Regions from separate parts of the Limosilactobacillus sp. DJ3M12 genome, predicted to be linked through region 2. Evidence: a T-box and tRNA genes for the amino acid it is inferred to sense, from the RefSeq annotation. Region 2 holds a T-box; the other holds one or more tRNA genes.

Region 1 (11,479 bases), on a different contig from region 2:
TCGTTAGGGATCGGAGTCTTATTTATTGGGGCGATGATTTCAATAATGCCACATTTGCTAACGCTGTTCTTTGGACGCTATATATTGAAGATGGAACCTCTTGCTTTAATTGGTGCGTTGACTGGTTCAGGAACGATTGCAGCGGCAATGAATGAGATTTCGCAAAAAGCAGGGCCGGAAGGTGGCGCATATTATGCGGCTGCCTTTACTCCGGCGTTTGTAGTTGGTAATATTGGAATTACATTACTAGGGCCGATTTTTGTGGCGCTACTATCATAATTTATCGCTTAGAAAGGGCGTGCAAAATTATAATGCAACAATTTTTTACAATTTTAGGTGGAATGGGGACGCTGGCAACAGAGAGTTATGTACGTCTGTTAGATAAAAGAACGCCAATTCATCGTGATCAAGATTACTTAAACTATTTAGTTGTTAACCATGCAACCGTTCCTGATCGTACTACATGGATTCTCGATCATAGTCAACCAGATCCTAATGAGGCCCTGATTGAAGATATTAAACAGCAAGGTCTTTTGAATCCTGCATTCTTTGTTTTAATTTGTAATACAGCCCATTACTCTTTTGATAAGTTACAGGCAGCAACGGAGATTCCAATTCTCAATATGCTGCAAGAAACGGTTAACGAGATCAAGAAGATTAAGCCGGATGCAAAGCGGGTTGGTCTATTAGCCACTAAGGGAACTTTGGCAGCTAACCTATATGATCCTTATATTGAGAAGGCTGGGTACGAACTTATCAAGCCAACTCCTGAGATTGCCGATATGACAGAAGACCTGATTTACCATGATATCAAAGAGGCTGGTCATTCCGATGGCAAGAAGTATCATGAGCTAGTACGGAAAATGATTGAAGAACAAGGAGCAGATGTAGTAGTTTTGGGTTGTACTGAATTATCTTTTGCAGAAGAGATGGATCCTGAAACTAAGTACCCTGTTGCCGATTCACAATCAATTATTGTTGATCGCTCCCTTGAACGAGCATTGAAATTACGACAAAATAATAAAAATTAAAAATTAGAGACCAGAAAGGTAATAATTCCAACGGTCTCTAATTTTTATTAATTTTTTGCCGATATTTTAAGAAATTGGTCTAGATTTTTGGGAATGGTGTAAAATATACACATGCGCAATGTTTAGCAAACAATGGCGTAAGGAGGAAAGAAAATGAGTTCACCTGTTTATATTCAAATTCATAATCAGTTAAGACAAAACATTGAAGATGGTGAGTGGAAAGTTGGCGATAAAATTCCCGCTGAACGCGAACTCGCTAATGATTTTGGCGTCAGTCGAATGACTTTGCGGCAAGCAATTCAAGCATTAGTTGATGAAGGAATTCTTGAACGAAGAGTTGGCTCTGGAACTTTTGTCGCTAATCGCAAAGTCCAAGAAAAGATGTCAGGAATAACGAGCTTTACTGAATTAATGCACGCGACAGGGAAGAAAGCTGCTAGTAAGACAATTTCTTACCACTTGACGATCCCTTCGCAAACAGAGGTTGAAAAGCTAAAGTTAGCCCCAGATGAACAGGTTTTACGAATGGAACGGGTTCGTTATGGAAATGATGTGCCAATTTGTTATGAAATCGCAACTGTTCCTGCTAACCTCGTTCAAAAATTTAGCAAAGAAGAAATTACCACGTCTTTTTATCGGACGCTAGAAAAAAAGGCGAACCTCTATCCTGGTCATGCAACCCAACATATTTCAGCAACGAAGGCGACGGAAAAGATTGCTAATTACTTGCAGATTAAGCGTGGAGATGCTCTCTTGCGAATGACCCAACTATCTTACTTGCAAGATGGTCGTCCTTTTGAATATGTCCACACTCAATATGTTGGATCACGGTTTGAATTTGTCTTTGAAAAGTAATCAAGACAAATCCATGTTACAATACTGATTAACGATATTACTTTTGAGAGGAATTATACTAATGAAATTTGATTATCCGGATGATAGCCTTACCCTGCATACTGATGCGTATGAATTGAGTATGATGCAGACCTACTGGAAAAAAGGAATGGGTAACCGCCGTGCTGTCTTTGAGGCCTTCTTCCGTAAAATGCCATTTAATAATGGGTACGCTGTTTTTGCCGGGTTAGATCACATTATTCGCTATGTAAAACAATTACATTTTACTGATAGCGACATTGAATACTTAAAGTCTACGAATCAATTTGATGATGACTTTCTAGAATATTTACGTAACTTTAAATTTACGGGTTCAATCAACAGCTTTGAAGAAGGAGATCTGGTATTTAACCATGAGCCTATTATTCAAGTTGATGCGCCGATTATTGAGGGCCAATTGATTGAAACGGCAATCTTAAATATTCTTAATTATCAGATTATGATTGCGACAAAGGCTTCACGGATTAAGTCAATTGTTGGTAACCAAACTGTAATGGAATTTGGCTCACGTCGGGCACAAGAATTGGATGCAGCTTTGTGGGGAACGCGAGCAGCATATATTGGTGGCTTCGATGCAACAAGTAATGTCCGTGCAGGTAAATTATTTGGTATCCCGATTTCAGGAACCCATGCCCATGCTCTTGTGCAGGTATACATGAATGATTATGACGCATTTAAAGCATATGCAGAAACTCATCATAATTGTGTCTTTCTTGTGGATACTTTTGATACCTTAAAGAGTGGGGTTCCTAACGCAATTAAGGTTGCTAAGGAATTTGGCGATAAAATTAACTTTATCGGTGTCCGCATTGACAGTGGTGATATGGCCTACCTATCTAAAAAAGTACGCAAAATGTTGGATGATGCTGGTTTCCCAGACGCAAAAATCATCGCATCTAATGGCTTAGATGAAAAGACAATTCAAAACTTGCAAATGCAAGGGGCGAAGATTGATACATGGGGAATCGGGACTAAGCTAATTACTGCCTATGACCAACCAACTTTAGGGGCCGTATACAAATTAGTCGCTATTGAAGATGAAGATGGCCAACTTGTTGATACGATTAAGATCTCTAATAATGTTGGTAAAATGTCAACTCCCGGCAAAAAACAAGTATGGCGGATTAACGATCGTGGAGACGGCAAGAGTGAAGGGGATTATATTACATTAGTTGATGAGGATCCTCGTAATGAAAAGTCACTCAATATGTTCAATCCTAACTTCCCACTCCAGCAAAAAGACGTGGAAGATTTTACTGCCCGGCCAATGCTAAAGCCAATCTGGCAAGATGGTAAGTATGTTTATGATGAACCGACCTTAGAGGAGAGTCGTCAACACCGTTTCGATAGCTTAAATGCTTTATGGGATGAATATAAACGCGATTTAAACCCAGAAGTATACCCAGTCGATTTATCACAGAAATGCTATGATAACAAACTTAAATTAATTCACCAAGTTCATGAATATGTTAAATCATTGAATAAGTAGAGGTAATCTGTAGTGCGAAAGTATCAAGAAGAAATAATTAATGCATTAGGCGTTAACTCGCAAATTGATCCCCAAGCAGAAGTAACTAAACGTATCCAGTTCATCTGTGATTTTCTCCAAACCACTAAGATGAAGGCCCTGGTATTAGGAATTTCTGGCGGTCAAGATTCAAGTTTGGCGGGGCGGCTTTCACAATTGGCAGTCGAAAAACTGCGGGAAGAGACTGGCGACAATGAATACCAATTTATCGCAGTCCGGTTGCCATATGGTGAGCAAGCTGATGAGTCAGATGCAATGTTTGCAATTAATGACTTCATTAAACCTGATAAAATAATGCGGGTTAATATTAAGGCGGCTACTGATGCGATGGTAGTATCCTTAAACGAAGCCGGTACGCCAATTAGCGATTTTAATAAGGGAAACATTAAAGCCCGGGAACGAATGATTGTTCAATATGCTATTGGCGGAGAAAACAAAGGAGCCGTAGTGGGAACAGACCACGCCGCTGAAGCAGTAACTGGTTTTTATACTAAATTTGGGGATGGTGGTGCAGATATCACGCCACTTTCTGGATTGGATAAGCGACAAGGAAAAGCCTTATTACAATACTTAGGAGCACCAGCAAAACTTTATGATAAAACACCAACCGCAGACTTGGAAGAAGACAAACCAATGCGTCCCGATGAAGAAGCGCTTGGTGTTCGCTATGATGAAATCGACGACTACTTAGAAGGTCGTGAAGTTTCGCCAGCAGCTGCTGAAAAAATTGAAGGCTGGTATCGTCGAACCCAACATAAGCGCCACTTGCCGATTGCTCCATATGATACTTGGTGGAAGTAAATTGATAATAAAATGGGAGGCTGGGAATCAACTCAGTCTCTTTACTAGTTTTAAGGAGAATGATAATGGAAGAGGAAACACTTCAGCTTGTTAGCAAACAATTGCCAGATATTCGCCCTCAACAAATTAAAGCGGCCCTCGGATTAATGGATGAGGGAAATACGATTCCTTTTATTGCCCGTTACCGTAAGGAAATGACGGGCACGCTTGATGAAGTTCAATTGCAAGCGATCCGGGATGAATATCACCGGGTAACGACATTACGGGAACGTCAAGCAACAGTCATCAATAAAATTAAAGAGCTCGGTAAGCTAACACCGGCGCTCGAAAAGCAAATTAACAGTGCAACTGAATTGCAAGAAGTAGAAGACCTTTACTTGCCATATAAGCAAAAGCGGCAGACAAAGGCCCAACAAGCTCGTGAACATGGCTTGACACCGTTAGCAAATTGGCTGCTATCTTATCCCGATGATGATTTAAGTGCGAAGGCGCAAGAGTTTATTAACGATGATGTTCCTGATGCTGAAAGTGCATTAACAGGCGCCCATGAAATTTTGGCTGAAGCAATTAGTGAAATGGCCACGGTACGAAGCTGGTTGCGAAATTATACTGCTCAACATGGTCAATTAGAGACAAGCGTAAAACGTGATGGTGAAGAAAAGGATGAACTGGGGACTTACAAGCAGTACTATGAGTTCACTAGTCCAGTTCAGAAATTGAATTCTTATCAAATCTTGGCTTTTAACCGCGGAGAAAAAGAAGGGATTATTAACGTCAAAATCACTTTAGCTGAAGAACCAGTGATGAATTACCTTCGTTTCCGTTTGATTAAAACTAGCAAGAAAAATGATGCGACTGCCTTTATTGAGGAAGCTTACAAGGATGCTTACAAGCGTTTCTTGGGTCCAGCAATTGAACGGGAACTGCGGCGACAATTAACAGAGGGCGCTGATGAACAAGCGATTAAGGTCTTTGGTGAAAATCTCTATCATTTATTGATGCAAGCACCAATCAAGGGAAAAGTTGTATTGGGCTTCGATCCTGCCTACCGAACAGGCTGTAAATTGGCGGTTCTTGATGAAAATGGGAAGTTCTTAACCAAAGCGGTTATTTATCCGCATAAGCCAGCGCCAGAAAAGCAACGAGCCGCAGCGGAAGGCGAATTTATTGATTTGCTAGAGAAGTATCATGTTGAAATGATTGCGATCGGTAACGGGACAGCTAGCCGGGAATCAGAACAATTTGTTGCGGAAGCTCTTAAAAAGATCAAACGGCCAATCTATTATGTCATCGTAAATGAAGCTGGTGCCTCTGTTTACTCTGCAAGTAAGGAAGCGCGTGATGAATTTCCTGACTTGCATGTTGAACAGCGAAGTGCAATTAGTATCGGTCGTCGTTTGCAAGATCCACTTGCCGAATTAGTCAAGATTGATCCTCAAGCGGTTGGGGTTGGACAATACCAGCATGATTTGCCGAAGAAAGAATTGAGTGGGGAACTGGAAACGATTGTTGAACGGGCGGTAAACCGGGTTGGCGTTAATCTCAATACAGCTAGTTACCAATTGTTGACGCGGATTTCCGGGCTTAATAAAACAATTGCTAAAAACATTGTTACCTATCGAGATGAAAATGGCCGCTACACAAACCGGACACAGTTAAAGAAAGTGCCACGGTTAGGACCTAAAGCTTATCAACAATCTGTTGGTTTCTTACGGATTATTGGTGGCGAAAATCCATTAGATAACACCGATGTTCACCCAGAAAGTTATCAGGTGGCGGAAAAGATTATTCAAGCGGCAGGAATTAATGTCGATGAGTTGGGAATGCCAAGTGCTGATGATAAGTTAAAGAAAATTGATGTTAAGCAGTTTACGGATGATCAAGTCGGGACTGAAACCGTTACTGATATTATTTCTTCCTTGCAAAAGCCAGGCCGTGACCTGCGTGATTCAATGCCTGCTCCATTATTACGCCATGATGTAATGACGATTGAAGACCTTAAGCCGGGGATGAAACTTCAAGGAACTGTCCGAAACGTTGTCGACTTTGGAGCCTTTGTTGATATCGGTGTCAAACATGATGGGTTAGTTCATGTTTCAAAGATGAGTAAGCAGTTCATTCGTGATCCGCGGGCAATGGTAGCCGTTGGTGATATTGTGGACGTGTGGATTGATGATGTCGACTTGAAGCGCCAGCGAATTCAATTAACGATGCTTGAACCGGAGACAGTCACAAATGACTAATGCTGAATTACAACAATTGACCGAACAGTGGTCGAAAGAATACTTTGGGCGCGAATTTACGCACAAGGTATTTTTTAATAAGCGGTTAAAAAAAACTGGTGGACGTTATCATTTAAGTGACCATCATATTGATATCAACCCGTTAATGTATACTGAGTTTGATCTTCATAATCTGCGCCAAGTGGTCCTTCATGAATTGTGCCATTATCATTTACATCTGTTAGGAATGGATTATCACCATCGCAGTAGAGAATTTAAGACTTTACTAGCACAGGTGGGAGGATCAAGATATGCGCCACCGACTAGTAAAAGAAAGATAAATTCCAAGAAAAAATGGTATTATATATGTGCCGGATGTGGTGTTGAATTCGCACGACAACGGCGTTTTAACACCCAAAGATATATTTGTCGACGATGTGGTCACAAATTTATTTTAAAAAATTGAAAAAAGTTGTTGCCAACGAATAGGTATCTTGCTATAATAATATTCGTTGGTTGATATGCGGCCGTGGCGGAACTGGCAGACGCGTAAGATTAAGGATCTTATGGTCGATTATGACCGTGGAGGTTCAAGTCCTCTCGGCCGCACTACTTAAAAGGCACTGAGTAATATTTGCTCAGTGCCTTTTTTGTTTTAAAATTTCTGTTTAATAAAATTTACGTAAATTTTACCTCTCCTCTTGCTATCTCAATCATGAAAGCGCTATACTTTAGATGTTGTAGATAGTAACGAGGAGGGATTTATCAATGGATGCAGATATCAAATGGCTTGATGAACCGGAAACATTCCGCGTTAATCAATTACCAGCTCATAGTGACCATTATTATTACGGTAACTATGATGAATGGCGGCATAATAATAGTCGTTTTGCGCAAAACTTGGATGGGCAATGGCAATTTAACTTTGCTAAAAACCCGCGTGAACGCGAAGAAGATTTTTATAAGACAGATTATGATAGTAGTAGTTTTGGAACAATCGAAGTCCCTAGTGAGATTGAACTAAATAATTACGCCCAAAATAATTACATTAACACTTTGATTCCGTGGGAAGGTAAGATTTACCGTCGTCCTGCATATGCCCTTAGTCCTGATGATGCGCAAGAGAGATCATTTAGTAATGGGGATGATAATACTGTTGGCGAATACTTAAAACGTTTTGACCTTGATCCTTCCTTACGGGGAAAGCAGGTTCGCATCCGGTTTGACGGTGTCGAGCGTGCCATGTATGTTTGGCTTAATGGTCACTTTATTGGTTACGCTGAAGATAGTTTTACCCCCTCTGAATTTGACCTGACTCCTTACATTCAAGATGAAGGTAATGTTTTGGCTGTGGAAGTTTTCAAGCATAGTACCGCCTCGTGGATTGAGGATCAAGATATGTTCCGTTTTTCTGGTATCTTCCGGAGTGTAAATCTATTAGCCCAACCACTTGTTCATGTTGAAGACCTTAATATTCGGCCAATTGTTACTGATAATTATCAGGACGGTATTTTTAATGTTGACCTTCAACTTCACGGTGAAAAGACCGGGAACGTTAATGTGCGGGTTATCGACAATGATGGTAATACGCTCGTCAATGAAACACACCCTGCTGACTCCACGGTAGAAGTTCGGGATCAATTTTTAGAAAATATTCACTTATGGGATAACCATGATCCTTACCTCTATCAATTGTTGATTGAAATTCGTGATGACGAAGGTAATTTGGTCGAACTCGTTCCATACCACTTTGGTTTTCGTCGAATTGAAATTAATAAAGATCATGTTGTCTTATTGAATGGTCAACGGCTAATTATCAATGGTGTTAACCGTCACGAATGGGATGCTAAACGTGGCCGTGCGATCACGATGGATGATATGACGAGTGATATTCAAACCTTTAAGAAAAATAATATTAATGCCGTTCGGACGTGTCACTATCCAGACCAAATTCCGTGGTATTACCTTTGTGATGATAACGGAATTTACATGATGGCCGAAAATAATCTGGAATCCCACGCTACCTGGCAGAAGATGGGAGCAATTGAACCATCATATAATGTCCCTGGTTCAGTTCCTCAATGGCGTGACGTAGTAGTAGATCGGGCACGGACTAACTATGAAACATTTAAGAACCACCCGTCGATTTTATTCTGGTCTTTAGGTAATGAATCATATGCTGGCGATAATATTGTCAAAATGAATGAATTCTATAAGAAGCATGATGACAGTCGGCTTGTTCACTATGAAGGAGTTTGTCATACTCCTGAATACCGTGATCGGATCTCAGACGTTGAAAGCTGGATGTACTTACCACCTAAAGAAGTTGAGGAGTACTTGAAGAACAATCCAGACAAGCCATTTATGGAATGTGAGTACATGCATGATATGGGGAACTCTGATGGTGGAATGGGTTCGTACATTTCTTTACTTGATAAATACCCACAATACTTTGGTGGCTTCATTTGGGACTTTATTGATCAAGCCCTCCTTGTTAAGGATCCGGTAAGTGGGCAAGAAGTGATGCGCTATGGTGGTGATTTCGATGATCGTCACTCAGATTACGAATTCTCGGGAGATGGCTTGATGTTTGCTGATCGGACACCGAAGCCAGCAATGCAGGAGGTAAGATACTACTATGGCTTACACAAATAAATTACGCGTGATATATGGTGATGCGACATTAGGACTTAGTGGTGACGGCTTTCATTATATTTTTAGCTATGAGCGTGGTGGACTAGAATCGCTTAAGCTAAACGGTAAAGAATGGCTATATCGTGAACCAATGCCGACGTTTTGGCGGGCCACCACTGATAATGACCGAGGAAGCGGCTTTAATATTCGGTCTGCTCAGTGGTTAGCAGCGGACACTTTTCATAAGTGTGTTGCGATTGACCTGACAGTTGATAATCAACACTTTGCCGAATTACCTATTGCGCCGATAACCAATGAATTTAGTGATCCGGTATCTGCTGAGAATGTCAAGATTAAGTATACTTTTGAGATGCTAACAGTTCCGGCTACGCAAGTCACTGTAACTTATGAGGTTAACGGACAAGGTGAGATTAAAGTGACAATGCACTACTACGGTCATAAAGACTTACCTGGTCTGCCAGTAGTAGGAATGCGTTTTATCATGCCAACCGTTGCTACCGGCTTTGACTATCAAGGATTATCCGGTGAAACTTACCCGGACCGGATAGCAGGAGCGACTGAGGGTACCTTCCATGTTGACGGTTTACCAGTTACTAAGTATCTAGTCCCTCAGGAAAATGGAATGCACATGGATACTCATGCATTAACAATTACCCGCGATTCCACCCAAAATAATGCTGATCATTCTCGGGAACCATTTAGCTTAACTATTAAACAAGACGAGCAACCATTTGCCTTCAGTTGTTTACCATATACAGCGGAGGAATTAGAAAATGCAACACACATCGAAGAGCTCCCACTCGCACGACGAACTGTTCTCGTTATTGCGGGAGCCGTTCGAGGTGTTGGGGGAATTGATAGCTGGGGAGCAGATGTTGAAGAACAGTATCATATTCCTGCCGACCGTGATGTTGAGCTTTCGTTTGTATTGAATGCAAAATAAGAGGTTGGATTATATTCCATGTCGCTATGTTCGTAAAAAGTTGTATAACAAAGGTCTCTAACACCCGGTAAATCCGAACGTTAGAGACCTTTTTGTTTTAATTAATTTGTCCAGCTGCAATCCCTTGGAAGTATTTCTTAATATGAGTACAGAAATAATAAAGGCCATAAATTGCAAGTATGCTAAGACCAACTAATGAGATCACTAATAAGGCGGTGAACCATTTAGCTTGCTTAAAGTAGAGGGTAACGGTATTTTTCCCTTTACGTTGCTGAACGTAAGGGGCACCAACCGAGGATCGCTGATAGTGGCGCAGTAGATGACCATTAGCCGTTAATTGTGATTCATGATACGTAATAATTGGCAACCGAACTTTTCCCGCTTTTCCTGCTTCCCATGATAATTGCAATCCTCCATGCGACAAGACAGTATGAGGATATTTATGGGCTTCATTAATAATTTGCCCTTCGTAAGCGTAAGAACGAACATATTTTTGATTCATGTACTTCTTAGGAATCGGCAAATAGTCAGGACTTCTCTTCTCAACCATCGTTAACAATTGACCAGGGTAAAGGTCGTGGACGGAATGTCGCAGTGCGGCCTTATTTTCACTTACGCGGGTAATCGCGCTAAAACTATTAAGAACAATTTCTGAGTCATAGCGTGCTGCGCGTTTATAAACATCAATTGTTGTAGGAGTAAAGACCAGAAAAACCATTAGCAAGAGGATACCGGTGATTAATTGATTTCGTAAGTCAATCTCTTGCGCTTTTTTATCAAGGGTTGTAGCGCTGATCCCAACTCCTGCGAGTAAGAGGGGAAAGGCAATGATTGTCAATCGGTTAGGAAACTGCAAAGTGTGTCCAAGTGCAGGGACCACATCTTGGAAAAAGGACCAAGGAGTAAGGGAAGAACTAAGCAGGAGGACCAAAGAACCAAGTAACGTCAGGACTGTATTAGTAAGCGATTTTTTGAAGGTGAATAATACGTAAATGAGTTGAAGGATAAAGAGAAGCCACATTGCGTAGATTAGATAATCGCGTGTACTGCTAAACATTGAAGGCAGTAGCACATTATCGGCGAGGCTAAAATCGGCAGGATGGGCAATATTATTATGGAGGTTAAGCATTAATAAGGCTCCCCAAACATTAGCCGTTAAAATAATAGTTCCGCCGACTGCCTTCAGCGTTTCGATCCACATTTTCTTACGGTTAGTCGTTATAATTAACCCAATAATAAAGAACGGTGTTAGTGTAATCACAAAAAATAAAGAACTTAGCATATGGATCTGAATGATAATCGTCATCAGGGTCATCAATTGTAGCCAGTTGACTGGTCGTTGGTGATCCTGAATCATGCGTACGCCGCAAATTACCATATAAGGAGCCAGAGCAGCTCCCCAGGC
Region 2 (11,479 bases):
CCATGCGTGGGGATATGAGTCAGCCACCATTAAAGATATCAAAAATTATCATTCATCAGATCATGGGGTGTATTCTGGGCAGGTGTTGCCTCGACCTTATAACTTTACAGAAATCCGGTTAGTGATTCAAGAGATGGTTAATTCATTGGCTCTCCAGTTAACCAAGCAAAACTTAGTAACTGATCAAGTAGCTTTAAGGGTCGCCTATGATGTTTCTAATATATCGGAGGATTACCAAGGACCATTAGTGACAGACTTCTATGGACGCCAGGCGCCAAAGCCAATGCATGGAAAAGCTAATCTTTCCTTACCGACTTCATCTGGTACAGAATTGATGGAGGCATTTATGAAGTTATGTGATTCTGGCCTTGACCGGCGATTGACAGCTCGTAAAATTACGGTAATAGCGAACCACCTTCTCTCACCACGGCTTGCCAGATTGGCGAATTATAATGAGCAGTTAGATTTATTTACGGACTCAATGAAAAAACATAAGAATCGTTCCGAAGTTCAAGAAAAGGATCAAAAACTACAAAGACTTGTCCTTGATTTGCAAAATGAGTACGGTAAAAACGCCATTATTCGAGCAGCGGATTTGAAAAAAGGTGCTACTCTTTTGGAAAGAAATAATCAGATTGGAGGGCACCAAGCATAATGGAAAATGAAGATTTGCTGAAAATAGAAAAAAGCTTGTTTAGTGATACCTCAAAGTATCGTGATATTATCAACACCCCTCGGCATGTTTCTCAAGCTCATACGCCAATGACCACCGAAGATCGCGCTGCTCAGTTTTCTCCTTTTGCGGCCTTGACCGGCTACCATCAATTATTAGCAAAGGTAGGGGAAAAGTATGGTCATAAGACTTATCCCACAGCTGAGATGAGGCATCGAATTAGAGTCCAACTTGCCATGATTGAACGGGGCCGATCACATCCGTTAATAAAAGTTGAATTCTTTAATGGTAAGACAGGTTTTTATGAAGAATACACGGGAAAATTAAAACGAATTGATTACCATGCTCATCACCTAATATTTGATGACGGAACAAGGCTTATAATTCAAAATATTCGTAAAATTAAAAGAGATCAGTTTTGCTGATCTCTTTTAATATAAGGTATACGTTAAAATGCTTGAATAAGTTTCATGATTCCGAACACAATCAAGAATGTTGAAACTAACCATACCACTGTAATAGCGGAAAGTAATGGGCTAAATAAAAGAATAACTCCTAATACCAAACTCAAAATTGCTAGAATTACAATGAACCAGTAGTATCCACGATGAAATTCCTTGAAAAACTTCGCACTGATCAACTCAGTGATAGAATCAAGGATAAACCAGATAGCGAAGATGATAGCAATGAAGAGTACCCCAAAGCTTGGTTGGAAAAGAAAAATAATTCCTAAAATGATATCTAAAATTGCAGAAAAAATTAACCAACCTGAGGATTCTCCTAAGATTCGACCGATTCGTTGACGGAACCATAATTCATAAATTCCGCGGAAAATAAAAGTAATTCCGGCAACAATGGCTAAGAAGTGAAGGGTTTTATCTGGCCGCGTGAATGATGCAATTCCGGCAATGATAAATAAGACCCCAACAATTAGGCTAAACCAGTCAAAGCCCTTTTTAGTTTCTTCAAACATTGAAAAACCTCCCTAAAAATAAAATTATTAATATCATAGTTCAAATGGGTTAATAAAACAAGAAGAAAGGAAATCTCAACAAGGTAGTATAATACATATAGGATGAAATAGTAAACAACCTAAGATTAGTTCAGGATAAAAATAATTATTGTCCTGGACTTTTTTGTTATTCTGAAGATAGAGCTAAGATCGATCATGCTCCCAGGGACTTCGAGTCCGTATTATAAAATGATCTCCGCTATCTTTGATTTGATATTTTGCTTTTAGGTTGTGGAACTACGAGTTCAAGTATTTAGGAAATAAAGTACAAATCTAGGATAGCGGTTATGTCTAGCTCTATTTATAGAAAGGAAGTTTTTTTATGGCTGATATATTTGCCTTGGATGTTTCAATGGGGAAAAGCTACTGTGTCTGGTATCGAGGGAAACACTGTTTAAAGGAGTTTTCTTTAGTACAAACGAAAGTGGGGTTTAATGCTCTACGAGATATGATTAAGAAAGCTCAGAAGTCAATTATCTACTTTGAAGCGACTGGAATTTATTCGCGAGTAATTGAACATTTCTGTGAGACCAATGGTCTCCGCTTTTGCCGTCTTAATCCACTAGAACTTCATTTAAAGTCCAAGAGTCTACGACGAGTTAAGACCGATCAGAAAGACGCTCATCGGATTGCGCTCACTGTCCAGGAAAATGCTTTTCGATTAACAGTTCCTTGGAAAAAAGACCATCTTCAGTTACATGAGCTTAGTCGGTTCTATAATCAGCTCAATGCTGATTGGAACTATCGTCTAAATCATCTTCATACTGCACTTGAACAAGTTTTTCCAGAACTTAAGCAATTATTTGTAAATAGAACATCTAAATTAGCGTTGAATATCGTGGAGCTTTTTTCTCATCCAGCACTAGTTAGGCCTTATTCGAGAGTTAAATTAAAGAATATTCTAATGGCATCTACAGATAAACGAATATCTAAGATGAAAGCTTATAAGTATGCCGATCGATTAATCGATCTCGCCCAAAAATCATATCCGGCTGTTTCTGGTGATGCCATTCAGGTTGATGAAGTTCGCTACTATGCTCGCCAATTAATTGCCTTAACCCGTAAAAGGGAAGAGGTTATCAAGCGGATGGAATCTATTGCCCAGCACTTACCAGAGTATATCCTATACTGCTCTTTTCCGGGAATTGGGAAACAAACTGCGGCTCAGTTAATGGGAGAATTGGGCGACATTAGTCGCTTTGACAATGCCAATCAGCTTAATGCCTTTGTCGGAATTGATATTCGTCGTTACCAATCTGGAACCTATTTAGGTCAAGACCACATTAATAAGCGTGGAAACCCGATTGCCCGTAAGCTCTTATATTTTACTGTAGGTAATATGATCCGCCAACAACACGCTAATTCTAATCATATCGTTGACTATTACTATCGTTTAAAAGAAAAACGACCTCATCCAAAACTGAACAAGGTCGCCATGGTAGCTTGTATGAATAAAACTCTGAAATGTCTCTTATCCATGATTAAGCACCATGAAAAATACCACTATCGGTATACGGACTCAATAGTCCCTGTGAAGGCATAACCACCTCACAATTTTAATATACCACTAATTCTCGATTTTTGAAGAAGAACCGGGTTGGTTTAGTATACTCTTCTTTTCTAAATATTTTTCTTGACTAATCGTAGGAAAAGGGAGCGAGACAGAAGTCACTTGTGACTTCGTTTTTCGATGCGAAGCTAGCCTCTGGGAGCCCCCGCAAGCAACAATAGGCCTTCAGCGTCCGGCAAAGTCGAACGCTGAAGGCCATTGTTGTACTGCGCTGTTCGTATTTTGTGGAAGTGACCTAACTTATGTCACAGCTCCTTTTGTCGTAATTTCCCGGGAAATTAAAGGTGCTCTTTAATACCGTTGGGAAAATCCTTATCAATCTCCTTTAAGATTGGTAATAATGAATTGACATATTCATGATATGCTTCGATTGGCTTTAGATCTTTTGCTCGGGATTGTAGTAAGGTAAGAGCAATATCATGCGCTCTTTGTTCATTTGTAATCATCTTTTACCACCTCAGTTATTCAGTTTATCAGATTTTCCAACTACTAGCATAAATTGTTTAATAACTTGATGAAAAATCGTTTGATCAAGTATGATCATTACTGCAAAACCAATTGTAGTTCCGATGGTATTGCTAATCAAATCATCGACATCGGCAACCCTTCCAATATGGAAAAGAAGGTCGCAAACAAATTGGTTACACTCGATAAATAAGCTGAAGAAAAAGCCGTAGAGAATAGCACGACTGAAGGGCATTTGGTGATTAATTAAATAAAGATAAACTCCTAGTGGTAAGGTCATCACAATATTTAAGAAAAATTCTTGGCTGAGTCCTTGGAGGGGGATGATATTAAATGGTACGCCGTGAAAATAAAATAAAAGTTTGTTAGCAGAACTAAAATTAAATATTGAAGGGGTTAGACAAAGCCAGTCGATAGCAGTTAAATAGATAAAAAAGGTTGCAATTGTAATATGCTGGCTGAAGTTAGGAAATTTTTTCCAAAGGTGATTATGGGTAACGAGGACAGATCCTGCAAAAAAATAAATAAAAAATGGGATCCAGTGAACTAATGCGTACAATGTAATTTCTCCTTCTACGAAAAATGGTATACAATAGGTTTTCAATGTTATATATCATAGTTGATTTTTTTAGTAATGACTAGTAAACCTAACTAGGATTAATAAAACTTCAATTATTGAGAAAGAGAGAGGATCATGGCAGAAAAACAAGAATTTACACGTAAGCTTAAAAGCCGTCATATTCAATTAATGGCGCTTGGCGGAACGATTGGGACAGGATTATTTCTTGGATCGGGGAAGGCAATTCACGCTGCTGGTCCAGCAATCCTTTTAGCATATTTAATTACTGGGATTATTTGTTTTGGAATTATGCGGGCCCTGGGAGAGTTGCTTCTTTCCGACTTACATTATCATTCGTTTATGGATGCGATTCGTGATTATCTTGGTAATCGCGTGAGTTTTGTAATGGGCTGGGCTTATTGGGTGTGTTGGCTAGCATTGGCAATGGCCGAAGTTACCGCCATTGGCTTATATTTTCAACTATGGTTTCCTCAAGTTCCCCAATGGTTACCTGGATTAATAACTCTCCTAATTTTATTGGGATTAAATCTAATGACTGTTAGTACGTTTGGTGAACTCGAATTTTGGTTTGCCCTTATTAAAATTTTGGCAATTGTTATTTTAATTGCCGTTGGTGTCATTTTAGTTTTACTTCATTTTCATTCGGTAAGCGGCTATCTCGCTACTCCTGCTAATTTAGTTAATGATGGGGGCTTTTTTGCTACCGGGACAAAGGGCTTCATGCTTTCTTTTCAAATGGTTGTATTTGCCTTTGTTGGAATTGAAATGGTAGGGGTGACAGCGGCTGAGGCAGAGAATCCTAAAGTTGTTATTCCTAAGGCAATTAATGGTATTCCTGTTCGAATTATGCTCTTTTATATCGGTGCTTTGGCTGTCATTATGTGCATTTATCCGTGGAGTAAACTTTCACCAAGCAATAGTCCGTTTGTCCTTGTTTTTCGCGACATCGGTCTTCCGGGGGCTGCTAGTATCGTTAATTTTGTAGTAATTACTGCTGCGGCTTCTGCTTGTAATAGTTCTCTATATACAACTGGTCGGATGCTAGCTGAGTTAACCTCTACTGCTCATCGGCCTGTTATCCGTAAGATTAGTCGCTTATCTAAGCGGTCGGTGCCTGCAACAGCGGTTATTATTTCTGCAGTCGTTATTGGAATTGCCGCTATCTTAAACTTAGTAATGCCAGAAGGAGTTTTTACTTTTGTTTCCAGTATTGCTACCACGAGTTTTCTCTTTGTATGGGCTGCTATCATCTTGGCACATTTAAAATATATTCGTCAGCATCCGCAATCAAGGACTTTTAAGATGCCAGGCGCACCTTTTACTGACTATGTTATTTTAGTTTTTCTTTTTATTGTGCTAATTGTTTTATGTATGGAGAAACAAACTTTAATTGCGCTTATACTAACTTTAGCTTGGTTTGCAATTCTTGCCGTTGCTTCGTTAACACAAAAGAAAGCATAAAAAGTTAATTTCCACGATATCGTAACAAGATTCGTATAAAAAAGGCTGTTGAAAAAACAAAAGTTTTTTCTCAGCCTCTTTTTACTAACGATTCAAATGTAATTTACGTTGACACTCGGGACAAATGCCATGGACTTCGATGTTATTTCCTGTAACTAGATAGCCAGTCTTTTCATGAGTCATAACCGTTAATTCTTTCGTGATTGCAGTAAAATGTTCATCAAAAACATCAGAAATCTTACCACAATTATCGCAGACGACATGATAATGCGGGTGGCCGAAATAATCAAAGTGGGTACTGCCGTCTCCATTTTTTAGCTCAATTACGAGATTATAATCAACGAAGAGTTTTAGAGTATTGTAAACAGTTGCCATACTGATATTGTCAACTGTGTCTTTAAGGTCATCATAAATCATTTCGACACTTGGATGAGTATGATGATTGATTAAGTAATTTAAGATAGTTTTCCGTTGGGGAGTAAGACGAACCTTGTTTTCACGGAGATGGTCAAGAGCTCGATCAAATTCTGCTTCTGCCATAATGTCGTCCCCTTTCTTAAAATAATTATAATCTATTGACATTATAACATTTACATTCACTAATTCAAAACATATAATAATTAACGGTCAGATAATAATTATTCTAAAGAAGGAGAGAATGATATGGATCAAAGTATCGCACGCAATGGAAAAAGTTATAGTCGCTTTTGGTTTATTTTTACTTTACTAGTTGGTACCTTTACGATGTCGATTAGTCAATCATCGTTGTCAACTGCCTATCCAACTTTAATGAACGCTTTTGGGATTTCAGCATCAACCGTTCAATGGCTGACGACTGGTTTTATGCTCGTAATGTGTGTCAGCATGCCAATTAGCCCGTGGATGCTCAATAATATGAGTTTTAAGACAATGTTCATTGGAGCACTGGGACTATTTGATATTGGATCCTTGATGATTGTTTTAACCCCCGCGTCTTGGGGAATTAATGGCTTCTGGTTTATGATGATTGGACGAGCCATGGAAGCATTTGCTGTCGGAGTTTTATTCCCATCATACCAAACTGTTTTGCTTGAGATTACGCCTAAAGAAGAGCGGGGATCAACAATGGGAATTGCTGGTTTGGTAATGGGATCCGCCCTTGCCTGTGGACCGATTGTTTCAGGAATTGTTCTAAAGTTTTTTAGCTGGAAGAGCCTTTTTATCCTCTTTATGCTTGTTATTTCGGCAATTATTTTAATGGCTGCTAGCGGACTGATCCAAGATGTAATGGAACGACATGAAACGAACCTTGATTGGCTATCAGTAATCTTACTAATTGGGTTAATTGGGATTATGTACGTTGTTGACCAAACCGGAAAAAAGAATCCTGCATGGGGAATAAATGCAGGGATCTTTATCATTAGTCTTATTGCGGTTACCTGGTTCTGCATTCGGCAGCTTCACCTCAAGCACCCGCTATTGGAATTACGGGTATTGAAGACTTTTAATTATGATTTAGCAATTCTTTTAACGTCGATTTCATATATTGCCTTAATTGTAACGACAATTATTTTCCCCCTTTATTATCAGGGATTATTAAAAGTTAGTCCATTTGTTTCTGGAATGGCCCTAGTGCCTGGCGCTGCTTTTCTTAGTATCCTGAATCCTTTGTCAGGAAAGTTAGCTGATAAAATTGGGTTTAAACCGACAATGCTGGTAGGAATGTTTATGATTATCATTGGCTGGGTTGCTGGATTAATCGTCCTTAATCACCTCAGCTTGTTGGGAATGATCCTTTGCGCAATGGTGATTGAAGGTGGAAATGCCTTTGTAATGATGCCGGCCGTCACACTGGGAGCAAATGCCTTACCTGATAAATTAGTGCCCCACGGAACAGCTGTAATTACAACAGTCCGGCAAGTTCTCGGGTCCGCGGGTGTTACTATTTCAACACTGATCTTAACAGTTGCTACTACAAATGCGCTTCAGCGGGGGAGTTCGGCGCAAGTCGCTTCCCTTCACGGCTATCATTTAGTATTTATTGGCATGATCATCACTGAATTGATTGGTCTCATACTAGCATTTATGCTAAAAAATACTAATAAGGAAAAAAGTACAAAATAACCAAAAATTCGTATATAAATAGGGAGGAGAAAATTTCTGCTCCCTATTTATTTTAAAAACAAAAAAGAGGTACTGATAATGACACTTAAACGACCACAATGGGCAAATGCGACACCAGAAATGCAAGACTATTATGATCACTACTGGGGATTTCCAGTTCATAATGACCAGCAGTTATTTGCAATGTTATCTTTAGAATTATTTCAGGCTGGTTTAACTTGGCAGACAATCTGGCGGCGACGGGAAGCATTTAATCAGGCATTCGATAACTTTAATATTGAAAAAGTGGCATCATTTACCGATGAAGATATTAATCGATTATGCGAGGATGAAACTATTATTCGTAATCGTCTTAAAATATTAGCGGTAATTAATAATGCACAAGTGATTTTAAAATTACGGAAAACGGGAAAGACGTTTGATAATTATGTGTGGCGCTTTGTTGATGATCAGCCTCAAGACTTGGGGTTAACTACCGATGTTGAATTAGCTCCTAAAACGCCGGCTTCGGAAGAAATAGCCAAGCAAATGCGGAAGGATGGATTTAAATTTGTTGGTCCGACAATTATTTACTCTTTCATGACGGCAGTAGGGATGGTCAATGCCCGTTTGAAGTAAGAATGTAAGGATTAACATTGATTGTTGGTTGACAATTATGCTAAGATTATTATCGTTATAAAGCAATTCCCGATAGGATTCACGTCTGAACGTGAAGATGCCTTGTAACCGCAACTACAAACTATTTGAAAGTTTCAATAGAATATGGGGGAATTAGAAAATGGCAGAACGACATTTATTTACATCCGAATCAGTATCAGAAGGACATCCAGATAAGATTGCTGACCAAATCAGTGACGCGATCTTAGATGAATTGCTTAAGAAGGATCCTGATTCACGGGTTGCAGTTGAAACCTCAGTTACTACTGGACTAGTATTAGTCTTTGGTGAAGTTTCTACTAAGGCCTACGTTAATATCCAACAGATTGTGCGGGACACAATTCGTAAGATCGGTTATACAGATGGCAAGTACGGTTTCGATGCTGATAACTGTGCTGTTATCACTGCGATCGATGAACAATCACCAGACATTGCGCAAGGGGTTGATGACTCCTTAGAAACGCGTGAAGGTGAAGCTGATCCGCTTGATAAGATTGGTGCCGGTGACCAAGGATTGATGTTTGGTTACGCTACTGACGAAACACCTGAATATATGCCATTAACATTGGTTTTAAGCCATAAATTAATGCGTAAGATTGCTCAACTACGTAAGGATGGCGTTATCTCTTACCTTCGTCCAGATGCAAAGGCCGAAGTAACTGTAGAATACGATGAGAATGACAAGCCATTACGTGTTGACACCGTTGTTTTAAGTACCCAGCATGATCCAGAGGTTTCACTTGATCAAATTAAAAAGGATATTAAAGAACAAGTGATTGAAGCAGTCATTCCGGCTGAGTACCTTGATGACCAAACTAAGTACTTCATTAATCCAACAGGTCGCTTTGTAATCGGTGGACCGCAAGGGGATGCCGGCTTAACAGGACGGAAGATTATTGTTGATACTTATGGTGGGGCTGCCCATCACGGTGGTGGAGCCTTTTCTGGAAAGGATGCTACTAAGGTTGACCGTTCTGCTAGTTATGCTGCGCGCTATATTGCTAAAAACATTGTCGCAGCTGGTTATGCTAAGAAGGCCGAAATTCAAGTTGCTTATGCTATTGGTGTAGCAGAACCAGTATCGATCATGATTAATACTTATGGTACCGGTACCCGTTCAGAAGAAGAATTAATTGCCGCTGTTCGAAAAGTATTTGATTTACGTCCAGCTGGAATTATTGAAATGCTCGACTTGAAGCGGCCAATTTACAAGCAAACTGCTGCTTATGGTCACTTTGGTCGAACTGATGTGGACTTACCATGGGAACACCTTGATAAAGTTGATGAATTAAAAGAAATTTTAGGCTAATAATTTAGTTACACGCTTGCAATCATTAACGGTGGTTGTTAAAATAGGCGTTAAATATTTGATCGTAATAGAAATAGTAGTTTTTGACGAGGTCAGCAGAGATCCTGTGGTGGTGTGAACAGGAGACTGGTCATTTACGAACTCATCTAAATGTGATTATTACTGAATTTTAGTAGGTAATGACGTTTACCGCGTTAAGGTCCTAAGCGCCATGGCTTCCATGGAAAACGGGTGGTACCGCGGAGTTATTTCGTCTCGTAGATTAATTTCTACGGGACTTTTTTATTACGATTATTAAAATCAGAATAAGGAGTAGAAAATATGGCTTACAATCATAAGACGATTGAAAAAAAGTGGCAAAAGTTTTGGAAGAAGAATGAAACTTTTAAAGCAGACCTTAATAAGGACCAAAAGAAGTATTATGCATTAGACATGTTCCCGTATCCATCTGGTCAAGGACTCCACGTTGGTCACCCAGAAGGTTATACAGCTACGGATGTAATGTCACGGATGAAGCGGATGCAAGGCTTTAATGTTTTACATCCAATGGGGTGGGATGCATTCGGTTTGCCAGCTGAACAATATGCGTTAAAGACTGGTCATAACCCCAAGGACTTTACGAACAAAAATATTGATCATTTCCGTGACCAAATCCAATCACTCGGGTTCTCATATGACTGGGACCGTGAAGTAAATACGACTGATCCTAAGTTCTACAAGTGGACTCAATGGATTTTTGAACAGCTCTACAAGAAGGGGCTTGCTTACGAAAGTGAAATTATGGTTAACTGGGCCCCTGATTTTATGGGTGGAACAGTTGTTGCCAACGAAGAAGTTGAAGATGGCAAGACTAAACGTGGCGGCTATCCCGTTTACCGTAAGCCAATGCGTCAATGGGTTTTGAAAATTACTGCTTATGCGGACCGTTTGATTGACGATCTTGATCTTGTTGACTGGCCAGAAAGCGTTAAAGAAATGCAACGTAACTGGATCGGTCGTTCAGAAGGTGCTTCAGTATTTTTCCCAGTTGTGGGGGATGAAGATACTAAGATTGAAGTATTTACGACGCGGGCAGATACGCTCTTTGGTGCTTCTTATGTTGTTCTTGCTCCCGAGCAAGAATTAGTTGACCAATTGACAACATCAGAACACAAGGCGGAAGTTGAAAAGTACAAGGAAGAAGCGTCACGGCGGTCTGATCTTGAGCGGACTGACTTAAACAAGGACAAGACTGGTGTATTTACTGGTTCTTACGTTATTAATCCAGTTAACGGTGAAAAACTACCAATTTGGATTAGTGATTACGTGCTTGCTTCATATGGAACTGGAGCAGTAATGGCTGTTCCTTCCGGAGATCAACGTGATTATGACTTTGCTACTAAGTTTGACTTGCCAATCAAGCCTGTTATTGAAGGAACAGATGTGTCAGAAGGTGCTTTTGATGGTGACGGTAAGCACATTAATTCTGGTTTCCTTGATGGCTTGAACATTGCTGATGCAAAGCAAAAGATGATCGATTGGCTTGAAGAACACGATGCTGGTCATAAGAAAGTTAACTACCGTCTTCGTGATTGGATCTTCAGTCGGCAACGTTACTGGGGTGAACCAATTCCAGTTATCCACTGGGATGATGGGACAACCTCATTAGT

Evidence for each region. A T-box is a leader RNA that pairs with one kind of tRNA and senses whether it is charged. The one in region 2 lies ahead of leuS (leucine--tRNA ligase), so its partner is inferred to be a tRNA-Leu.
Region 1: it has a tRNA-Leu gene. The T-box ahead of leuS (leucine--tRNA ligase) is inferred to sense a tRNA for this amino acid. The anticodon was not compared.

What each region holds. Positions count from the first base shown of each region.
Region 1 is NZ_CANCWY010000009.1:40,482-51,960, reverse strand. It holds gene QOS06_RS06270 (aspartate-alanine antiporter-like transporter) at 1-279, shown strand, start outside; gene QOS06_RS06265 (aspartate/glutamate racemase family protein) at 312-1,031, shown strand; gene QOS06_RS06260 (GntR family transcriptional regulator) at 1,185-1,886, shown strand; gene QOS06_RS06255 (nicotinate phosphoribosyltransferase) at 1,948-3,414, shown strand; gene nadE (NAD(+) synthase) at 3,427-4,254, shown strand; gene QOS06_RS06245 (Tex family protein) at 4,320-6,497, shown strand; gene QOS06_RS06240 (SprT family protein) at 6,490-6,942, shown strand; tRNA gene QOS06_RS06235 (tRNA-Leu) at 7,000-7,085, shown strand; gene QOS06_RS06230 (glycoside hydrolase family 2 TIM barrel-domain containing protein) at 7,245-9,131, shown strand; gene QOS06_RS06225 (beta-galactosidase small subunit) at 9,115-10,074, shown strand; gene QOS06_RS06220 (putative glycosyltransferase family protein) at 10,172-11,479, opposite strand, start outside.
Region 2 is NZ_CANCWY010000002.1:148,443-159,921, reverse strand. It holds gene QOS06_RS03220 (Y-family DNA polymerase) at 1-655, shown strand, start outside; gene QOS06_RS03215 (hypothetical protein) at 655-1,098, shown strand; gene QOS06_RS03210 (HdeD family acid-resistance protein) at 1,122-1,646, opposite strand; gene QOS06_RS03205 (IS110 family RNA-guided transposase) at 2,008-3,228, shown strand; gene QOS06_RS03200 (hypothetical protein) at 3,534-3,701, opposite strand; gene QOS06_RS03195 (VanZ family protein) at 3,713-4,324, opposite strand; gene QOS06_RS03190 (amino acid permease) at 4,415-5,761, shown strand; gene QOS06_RS03185 (Fur family transcriptional regulator) at 5,846-6,301, opposite strand; gene QOS06_RS03180 (MFS transporter) at 6,425-7,864, shown strand; gene QOS06_RS03175 (DNA-3-methyladenine glycosylase I) at 7,943-8,482, shown strand; SMK box riboswitch at 8,533-8,645, shown strand; gene metK (methionine adenosyltransferase) at 8,643-9,830, shown strand; T-box leader at 9,883-10,091, shown strand; gene leuS (leucine--tRNA ligase) at 10,152-11,479, shown strand, end outside.